Regions from separate parts of the Paenibacillus sp. FSL R7-0345 genome, predicted to be linked through region 3. Evidence: predicted binding sites of a transcription regulator. Region 3 holds the regulator's gene; each other region holds the start of a gene.
What was found. Region 3 encodes Rex, which represses fermentation and respiration genes when NADH is low (regulators of the CRP and FNR family bind a similar motif). Its sites were predicted from a motif close to TTGTGAAATATTTCACAA; they were not measured.
Positions count from the first base shown of each region.

Region 1: a site for Rex is predicted at 1,520-1,537, ahead of NST84_RS30015 (cytochrome ubiquinol oxidase subunit I). Genes of this name have one in related genera too.
Region 2: a site for Rex is predicted at 1,477-1,494, ahead of nirB (nitrite reductase large subunit NirB). Genes of this name have one in related genera too.

Region 1 covers NZ_CP152002.1:6,936,271-6,939,554, forward strand. The annotation lists gene NST84_RS30015 (cytochrome ubiquinol oxidase subunit I) at 1-1,406, opposite strand, end outside; gene cydB (cytochrome d ubiquinol oxidase subunit II) at 1-13, opposite strand, end outside; gene NST84_RS30020 (cold-shock protein) at 1,632-1,862, opposite strand; gene NST84_RS30025 (cold-shock protein) at 2,085-2,285, opposite strand; gene NST84_RS30030 (trypsin-like peptidase domain-containing protein) at 2,687-3,284, opposite strand, start outside.
Region 2 covers NZ_CP152002.1:4,766,571-4,769,854, reverse strand. The annotation lists gene ric (iron-sulfur cluster repair di-iron protein) at 1-486, shown strand, start outside; gene NST84_RS20670 (hypothetical protein) at 642-1,337, shown strand; gene nirB (nitrite reductase large subunit NirB) at 1,600-3,284, shown strand, end outside.
Region 3 covers NZ_CP152002.1:4,476,011-4,479,294, forward strand. The annotation lists gene NST84_RS19260 (amidohydrolase) at 1-852, opposite strand, end outside; gene NST84_RS19265 (redox-sensing transcriptional repressor Rex) at 839-1,492, opposite strand; gene dinG (ATP-dependent DNA helicase DinG) at 1,606-3,284, opposite strand, start outside.

The DNA.
Region 1 (3,284 bases), 2.5 Mb from region 3:
TAAGAGAAAGCATGTGTAGTTCCCTCCTTGCTATACGGGTCATGGGCATCTCCATGATCGTGATCCATGTGATAAGGGCCCTTTTTAATAACTTTAATGAACAATCCAACCATAACAATACCCAGAATGGCATAAATGGCGTTAAAAGTAATTACCGAGAACAGGACAGATCCTGCAGAAACGTTAGGCGATACACTGTCTTCCGTCGTCATCAGGCCGAACACGGTCCAAGGCTGACGTCCAATCTCGGTCATAATCCAGCCGGCGGTATTCGCAATCGGCGGGAGCAGAAGTCCCCAGAACATAAAGCGCAGGAACCAGGTATTCGGACGCTCCATCTTTTTACGCCACATCAGATACATCGCATACAGGCCAAACACTACCATAAGCGAACCGGCGGCCACCATGATCCGGAAGCTCCAGAACGTAGTCCGCACAGGCGGAATATAATTACCCGGGCCATATTCCTGTTCATATTCCGCCTGCAGCGTATTCATCCCTTTAACATCACCGGAGAATTTACTGTAGGACAGGAAGCTGAGCAGATATGGAATCTTGATCTCACCAGAGTTAACTTTATTCTCAGGATCAATGAAAGCAGTCACTGTCCAGGCAGCAGGGTCCCCGCTGTCTTCCCAGAGACCTTCCGATGCAGCCATCTTCATCGGCTGTGTCTCTACCAGATACTGTGCCTGGGCATGCCCGGCAACGGCTACGCCGACAGAGGATACGATACCGACAATTGCTGCAATTTCAAACGATCTTCTGAAAAAGGCAACGTCCTGCTTCTTTAGCATTTTGTAGGCACTAATCCCGGTTACCAGGAAGGCGCCAGTTGCATAGGCAGCCAGCAGGGTATGCGGCAATTCAACAAGCAGTTGTCCGTTCGTAATGAGCGCCAGGAAGTCATTCATTTCAGCCCGGCCGTTATTTATTTCAAACCCGACAGGGTGCTGCATAAACGAGTTGGCAGTAAGAATCCAGAACGCTGACAGCGTTGTTCCCAGTGCAACCATCCAGATCGACAGCAGGTGTATCTTCTTGGAAACCTTGTCCCAGCCGAAGATCCAGATTCCGATGAAGGTAGACTCCAGGAAGAAGGCCAACAGCGCCTCAATTGCAAGTGGAGCTCCGAACACGTCACCGACAAAGCGGGAATAATCTGACCAGTTCATCCCGAACTGGAACTCCTGCAGAATCCCTGTTACTACACCTACTGCAAAGTTAATCAGGAACAGGTGTCCCCAAAACTTTGCCATTCTTTTGTACTCTTCATTGCCATTTCTGACGTACATCGTCTCCATAATAGCAATCAGCAGTGCCAGACCAATCGACACCGGTACAAAGAAATAATGAAAGATCGTCGTCGACGCAAATTGTATACGCGACAGCATTACTGTATCCATATTTCTCCCCTTCCTTCTCCCCATTCAATACGTCTATTCTGTCAAAAACATAAAGATTAAAGTGTGATATATATCACATTATACGCCTCGTTTTAGGCTAATTTTTAATGAATTTGTGACAAATATCACAATATTCCGTATAGAAAGCAAAAAAAATAAGACGGTTTGACCGTCTTGGATTTGTTCATCATTTATATTGTAAGGTTGACTTATAATAGGTGATGGTCAGGTAATGGAAATACCCTTTTTAAGTGATTTCAGATCGCCGTTGGAATTCACCAGCTGCGGCAGCATCTTCATATTACGGGCCATTGGAGCATGGCAGAGGGGGCAAGACGGCGCATGTTCAAATGCGAAATTATCCCTCATCCATCCATTGCAGTCATCGTTGGTACAAGCCCAAATAGCGGTATTCTCTTCCGGTACTTCCTCGACAGGCTTTTTCCGGTAGTTCATTGCCGTTCCTCCCTTCCTTATATGTCACATGCCTGGACAACAAGTAAAAAAGCATCTAGCGATGCCCTTGCAAGTTGCTGACTGACAAATCCTTTGTTACAGAACGTGTGCCCAGCGTTATTTTGCTTAGATCAAGCTGTGTTTACAAGGGTGAGTGACTTCTGATCTTTATAAAAAAAGACCGTCCCGACTTACGTGTAAGCAGGGACGGCGCTTCTATTATTACAGTTTTACAACGTTTTCGGCTTGTGGTCCACGGTTGCCTTGAACAACGTTGAATTCAACGCGTTGGCCTTCGTCCAAAGTTTTGAATCCTTCGCCAGTGATAGCGGAGAAGTGTACGAATACGTCGCTTCCGCCTTCAACTTCGATGAATCCGAATCCTTTTTCTGCGTTGAACCATTTAACTGTACCTGTTTGCATGTGTGTTACCTCCACAAATTTAAATTAATATGTTCTTTTTATCTTCAAACAAAGAAAAAATTCACACATTGAAAAGGGTTGTATTCCATTGTGACAGCCCTTTTCAATACGAGAATTAGGTATCAAATGTATTAATATTCTCATGTTACCACACCTTCGGAACAAAGGCAAGCTGGTCTTTCCGGAATTCTCCGTTTTTTACCTTATAAGGGTTGTCTTCCAATGTAAGGGCTCCCAATGAGAGATCAACCGGAATTTTCTATCGTTATTTCTTAATTACCCTGCTTATTCCGCTTTGAAACGTATGAAACGGAGCCGCCCCAAACTTTTTTTATTCAGGACGGCCTGGCCGCTTCACTCCTTCATGACTGCCTCTTCATTATATACAGCCTGTGCCGTTTTTATTCCACCGGCTTCTCAAGAAGTTTCACAGTCGTCTGCTTCAACTCCCCGTTCCGGTAATACGTAATTTTCAGTTCATCCCCGATCTCCGTCTGTTCATAGAGATATTTGCGCAGTGACAGCGTTGAGGTAATCGGCTGGTCATCAAACTTTGTAATCACATCATTGAACTGGAGACCTGCCTCCTCGGCTGGGCCTACTGCATCCAGTACAACAACCCCTTCTTTGACTGAAGTAGGCAGATTAAGCTCCTTCACCTGATCCTCAGCCAGCGGGACATAGGGATTACTCAGATCCACTGAATATACACCCAGGTAGGAACGTGAAATTTTGCCCTTTGAAGCCAGCTCATCTGCTGTCTTCATCACATGGTTGGCCGGAATGGCAAACCCGAGTCCTTCTACTCCGGTGTCAGAGATCTTCATTGTATTGATCCCGATCACTTTGCCGTTCAGATCAACAAGTGCCCCTCCGCTGTTGCCTTCATTGATTGCTGCGTCTGTCTGGATAACCTGCTGCTCCCAGTCATAAACCCCGTCCTGGTTCAGCGATACCGGAATCGTCCGCTCCGTATAGCTGACAATTCCGGAAGTCAGG
Region 2 (3,284 bases), 290 kb from region 3:
AAATGGAATCAGGCCTCGTCCCGTGAGCTGGTTGAGCATATTGTGAACAAGCATCACCGCTACCTCCGTGAAGAGCTTCCGCAGATCAGCCAGAACGTAACCAAGGTCTTCCGTGTCCACGGCGATGATTCCCCTCATCTGGCTGAAGTGCACCGTCTGTTCAACCTGCTGCGTGAAGATCTGCTGAAGCACACAGCACAGGAAGAGGAAGTGGAATTCCCTAAAATGCTGGCTTACAGCGAAAATCCAAGCGAGCAAAAATTGGCTGAGCTGCATGAACTGCTGCACAATCTGGAGCAGGAGCATGATGGGGCCGGCGAAATTCTGCGTGAGCTGCGTGCGGTTACTAATGACTTCACCCCGCCGCCGCATGCCTGCACCACTTACCGTCTGACCTATGCCCGGCTTGAAGAGCTGGAAGGCATGACCTTCGAGCATGTACACCTTGAGAACAACAACCTGTTCTTGCGTTATCAACAAGCATAAGCAACGTCTGCTGTTGAAAAAGCCCCTTGGGGGGCTTTTTTTATTTGAGAAGCCTGTCCATTTACGTTATCCTTAAATAAGATGAATACATAACAACTACAGGCCTGTGAAAATGCTGGAAGCTGTGTTCAGGCCAAAGAAGGCGGTGCCGGTAAATGACAGTGAAGTTGCTGTGGCGGGTTTGTCTGGGACTCATGCTAATTGTGATTGCCGGGGGCTGTAAAGCCCTGAACGGGAATCTGGAGGTAAATAATGCTGCTGCCGGTGCTGTTCAGCCAGTGTTCTCCCTGAAAGTAGGGGACACGGATCTGACCGGCAGCTCAGGACGGCAGATCAGTGATGCGTATAAGCCGGATATCACTGTTAAGGAACTGCTTGATGCCAGCAGCCTTGTCACTTTTGCCGGAGACGGCACTTCTTTGTTGACTGTAAACCACATATCGCTCAGTCCTGACATGGACTGGGAGATTCAATTAAGCGGCAAGCCCGTTACTGATCTAAGCACCGTGGTAAAGCGGGAGGATACAATCCTGATAACAGCTGAAGCTGTACAGGACACTCCGCTCCGACCGGTTATACTGACCGTCAACGGCGGGAGCGGCCAGCCTGAGCTGACCCACTCCTATGTCATCCCATATACCGAGGATCTGACGGTGCGGGGGATGCTGAAGAGCAGCGGCCTGGTTCATCTGGCCGAAAACAACAGGACACTGCTTGCTGTCAAAGAATACAAGCCGCTTTCAAATGAAGAATGGAAGCTGAAGCTGAATGACAAGACACTGCTGGACAGCGGCATCGATATGAAGCTGAGAATCCAGGATGAGCTGGAGATTTCACTTGTTTTGCGGTAAGGGAAGAAGGTCAGGTGCAGATGGTTTTTATAGCCAGGTTTCTCTATACGCCGGTGGCGGCTACTGAGAAACCTGGCTGCTTTTTTTGCAAACTTTAAGTGTTCCACTGATCAAATGTAAGCTAACATAACATGTAATATTGTGAAAACATTCACAATTAATGTGATTCTAATCACAAATGCCATTTAAATTTAAAATGTATAATTCAGATACGAGATAGAAAGCAAAAGGATTTTTTAAAAGCTTCGGGGAGGTTTTAACAGTGAGAATGGAGAGACAAAAGTTAGTATTGATAGGCAACGGGATGGCAGGCGTAGGGACTATTGAACAGATTTTGAAGCTGGGCGGCGCTTATGATATTACGATCTTCGGCAGTGAGCCTCACCCCAACTATAACCGGATTATGCTGTCCTATGTACTTGAAGGCAGCAAAAGTATTGAAGATATTATTCTAAATGACCGCCAGTGGTACGCAGATAACAACATTACCCTGCATACAGGAACTACGGTTGTAAAGATCGATGAGGAATCCCGCCAGGTTATCGCAGATAACGGACAGGCTGTTCCTTACGATAAAGTCATTATTGCAACAGGCTCCAACTCCTTCATTCTGCCTGTTCCAGGCAGCACCAAAGAAGGCGTGGTGGGGTTCCGCGACATTGCTGACTGTGATGCCATGCTGGCGGCGGCCAAGCAGTACCGTACAGCAGCAGTAATCGGCGGCGGCCTGCTCGGGCTTGAAGCGGCAAAAGGACTGGTTAACCTCGGCATGGATGTAACAGTAGTGCATCTGCTTGAGGATCTGATGGAGCGCCAGCTTGACCACACCGCATCGTCGATGCTGCAGGCAGAGCTTACACGCCAAGGTGTGAAGTTCGCGATGGGCAAGCAGACAGCGGAATTGACCGGAGATGAACGCGTTAACGGACTAAGATTCAGTGACGGCACCGAGCTGCAGGCGGATTTTGTGGTTATGGCAGTAGGCATCAAGCCGAATACCCAGCTGGCCAAAGACAGCGGCATCACCGTAAACCGCGGGATTGTCGTTGACGATTACCTGCAGACTTCGATGGAGAATGTTTACTCCGTTGGTGAATGTACAGAGCACCGCGGTACCTGCTACGGTCTGGTAGCCCCATTGTTCGAACAGGGAATGGTATTGGCGAAGCACCTGTGCGGAGCAGCTACCCAGCCGTATGAAGGTTCGGTTGTATCGACTAAGCTGAAAATTTCCGGCGTGGATGTCTTTTCGGCAGGTGAGTTTACGGATACACCGGAGCATACTGTTATCTCTGCCAAAGATGAGTGGAAGAGAACCTATAAGAAGATTTTGCTCAAAAATAATGTGATCGTCGGTGCGGTACTGTTCGGTGATGTAACCGAATCTGCTAATCTGCAAAAGCTTGTGAAACAAGGCACAGAGATGACGGATGAGATTTACAGCGAAGTAATGGGAACCGGCTGCTGCGGCAGCGGGGGAAGTGCCAAAAAGGGTATGTCCGTAGAAGCGATGGCTGATGAAGAAATCGTCTGCGGCTGTAACGGGGTTACCAAAAAAGCGATTGTCGATGCGGTGACAGAGAACGGCTTTACAACTGTTGATGAAATTAAAGCCTGCACCGGAGCAACACGTTCATGCGGCGGCTGTAAGCCGGTTGTTGAACAGATCCTCCAGTTCGTGCTCGGTGACAGCTTTAAAGAGAGCGCCAAAGCCGGAATCTGCGGCTGTACCTCGCTCAGCCGTGATGAAATTGTTGCTGAGATTACAGCGAAGGGACTCAAGACTACCAAGGAAGTTATGAACGTGCTGGAGTGGAAACAGCCTGAAGGCTGCTCCAAATGCCGTCCGGCCGTCAACTACTACCTGGGCATGATTTATCCGGACACTCATGAAGACGAGAAAGAATCACGTTTTGTCAATGAGCGTATGAGCGCCAATATTCAGAA
Region 3 (3,284 bases):
AACCCCGCTCGCCAGCTTCAGGTTACTGCCCGGATTATGAGATACTCCGACATTGTATTTAGCCAGAATTTCAATTTCTTCATCATTCAGATGAACGCCATGGGCAATCAGGGAAGGGCGGGTGAACATGCCCAGCTTCTCAAGATGCGCCACCGGACGCAGACCGTAATCCGCAACATTCTGCTCCACTTCATGCCTTGTCTCGGACATATGCGTATGCATTGGCAGGTCCAGATCATGGGCTGCCTGTACAAACTTCATAAAGAAGTCCGGCGGACAGGTGTATGGTGCGTGCGGCGATAGCATAGCTGTAATTCTGCCGTCAGCCTTGCCGTGCCAGTTGCGGGCAAATTCCACGGCTTCGGCAAGCTTCTGGTTCTGCACATCTTCAGGACACAGGCCGATAGCGCCGCGCATCAGTACCCCGCGGATACCGGACTGCTCCGTAACCTCTGCCACCCGGTCCATATGATCATACATATCCAGGAAAGTCGTTGTTCCGCCCTTTAGCATTTCCAGAACAGACAGAGCTGTCCCCCAGTACACATCATCGCCGGTAAATTTTGCTTCCATTGGCCACATTTTTTCCTGCAGCCAGCTCTGCAGCACCATATCATCACCATACCCGCGCAGCAGCGACATCGCCGCATGGCCGTGAGTATTGACCAGCCCCGGCATAAACAGCAGACGGCTGCCGTCAACCGTAAGAACGCCTTCTTCGGCAGCAGGCTCGTCTTTCCCTATGTATGTGATCAGATCGTCTTCTATCGTCATGTAACCGCGCAGGACAGGCTGAAGCAAGCCCGGTACAAGAAACCGGCCGTTCGCGATTATCGTTTTATTGCTGCTCATTCTTTATTTCTTCCTTTCCGTCATGCAAATAGTAAGCAAGGCTCTGCAGATCCGTTGTAAAGTCAGCCGCATGAATACGGATGGTTGGCGGAGTCTTTAAAATAACCGGTGCAAAGTTAAGAATCGCCTCAATGCCCGATTCCACCAGGATATCGGCAACATTCTGGGCTTCACTGTCCGGTACGGTGATAATGCCGATCCGGATTCCCTGCTCACGGATCGTCCGGCCCAGCTCCTCCATCGGCTGAACCGTCAGGGAGTTGATCTTCTGCCCCACCTTGGGTGCGTAGGAATCGAATACGGCCGTGATTTTCATCGTATCCTTGAGGTAAGCATTGTAATTCGAAAGGGCATGGCCCAGATTACCGGCTCCGACCAGAGCCACGTTAATCTGCTGGTCCAGCTTAAGGATATGGCGGATTTTTTCGATCAGATAAGATACATCATAACCGATGCCCTTCCGGCCGAAATCCCCGAAATAAGCGAGATCCTTGCGGATCTGTGCAGGATTCAAATCAAGCTTCTGTCCCAGCTCCTGGGAAGAAACGGTTGCAATTTCGCGCTTCTGGAGATCATTCAGGAAACGCAGGTACACTGGGAGCCTGCGGACGACAGCCTCCGATATTTTGTCCGATTTCATGTCTTCTCCTCCTAAATATAGTATAACTCAGATGTGTATGAAATCCGCACCGCCTCCCGTTTGGACTCAATGGAAGACGATGCGGTATTAGATAAAGAAAAAAATGAATGCGTTTAAGAAATACCGCCCTCAAGCCATTCCTCGATTCTCGGAACCATCTGGTCAGTCAGCATATGCTCCATCTTGGGTCCGGGCAGCGAATACAGGAAATACTTGCCGTAATAAGACTCAATTACCCTGGTATCATATACAATGACAATTCCCCGATCCTGGGCCGTGCGAACCAGCCGGCCGAATCCCTGCTTAAAACGGATGACCGCCTGCGGTACCGACAGCTTCATGAACGGGTTCTTCTTCTGGGCCTGGAGCAGTTCGGACTTGGCCTCTGCAAGCGGGTGGTTCGGAGGCTGGAACGGCAGTCTGACAATGGCCAGACAGGTCAGCGCATCTCCGGGAATATCGACACCCTCCCAGAAGCTGCTGGTGCCGAGCAGCACTGCTGCCGGACTATCCTGAAAACGCCGGATCAGCTTGCTGCGGCTGCCACCCTCCACACCTTGACCTAACACAGAGATGTCCGCTGCAGCCAGCGCTTCCTTGAGCGGATCGTAGACCTGCCTCAGCATTTTATACGATGTAAAGAGCACCAGCATGCGTCCTTTGGTTGCTGCAGCAGCTTCTGCCAGCGAGTGCACAAGCTTATCAACAAATTTGGCATCGCCTATACTGCCCTTTACGCTCGGAAAATCACGCGGGATAACCAGCAACGCCTGCTCACGGTAATTAAACGGTGATGGCAGCAGCGCGGTCATCAGCCTGTCCTGCTGTGCAGCCTCGCCCAACCCGAGATTATCCACCATGAACTGGAAGGATTTGTCTACAGTCAGCGTTGCCGAGGTCAGCGTGATACTCTTTTTCTTGTCGAAGAACAGCTCTCTGAGCTGGGTGCTGACATCCACCGGGACAGCATAGAGCTGCAGGGATTTCCCCCGGTAATTGGTGCTGCCCTCCATCCAGTACACAACATTCTCATCATTAAGCCCCATAAAGAAGCGGATCTGCTCACGGATGGAGGCAAGGTCTTTAAACAGTCCGCCAATGTCGGTCACCAGACTGTCCGAGGAGGACTGGCTGTCCGTATCGCGCATTTCGCTGAGCATTTTGTCGCCTCTGCGGATAATATCACTGAGGCTGAGGTTCAGCATGTTCTCCAGTGTGGCCAGCTCTTCCCAGTCCTTCGGCTTCTTGCCGGGATGCAGGCGTGACACAAGCTGTCCGGCCTCACCAGCCGCCGCATCACTGCGGTCAGGCAGCAGGCCGAACAGCTTATCGCTGAGTACATCCCATGTCTCCTTGACGGTCAGCAGATCCGGATAAATCCGGTCAATGACACTGCTCCATTCAGAAGCCTGTTCACTGCCTGAGGACTGTAAAGTCTGGCGCAGCGCCGGAAGCTGGCCGTTACGGCTATCCTTATACAGCCGTGTCAGCGTATGGGCGACAGTGAAATATTTCATCTGCATGCCCAGATGCTTGCCGGCCACATCCTCCAGATGATGAGCCTCATCTATGACAAGATGCTCATAGGCAGGCAGCAGCTGATGCCCGGCCTTAACATCTGCGAACAGCTTCGAATGATTCGTTATAACCACATCGGCAATGCCGGCTTCGTGCTTCGCCCGGTGATAATAGCATTTCCGGAACCAAGGACAGGCGCGTCCGAGGCACGAATCAGTGTCACTGGCAACGCTCTCCCAGAAGTCGCCGCCCCGGCCGCTGAGATTAAGCTCCT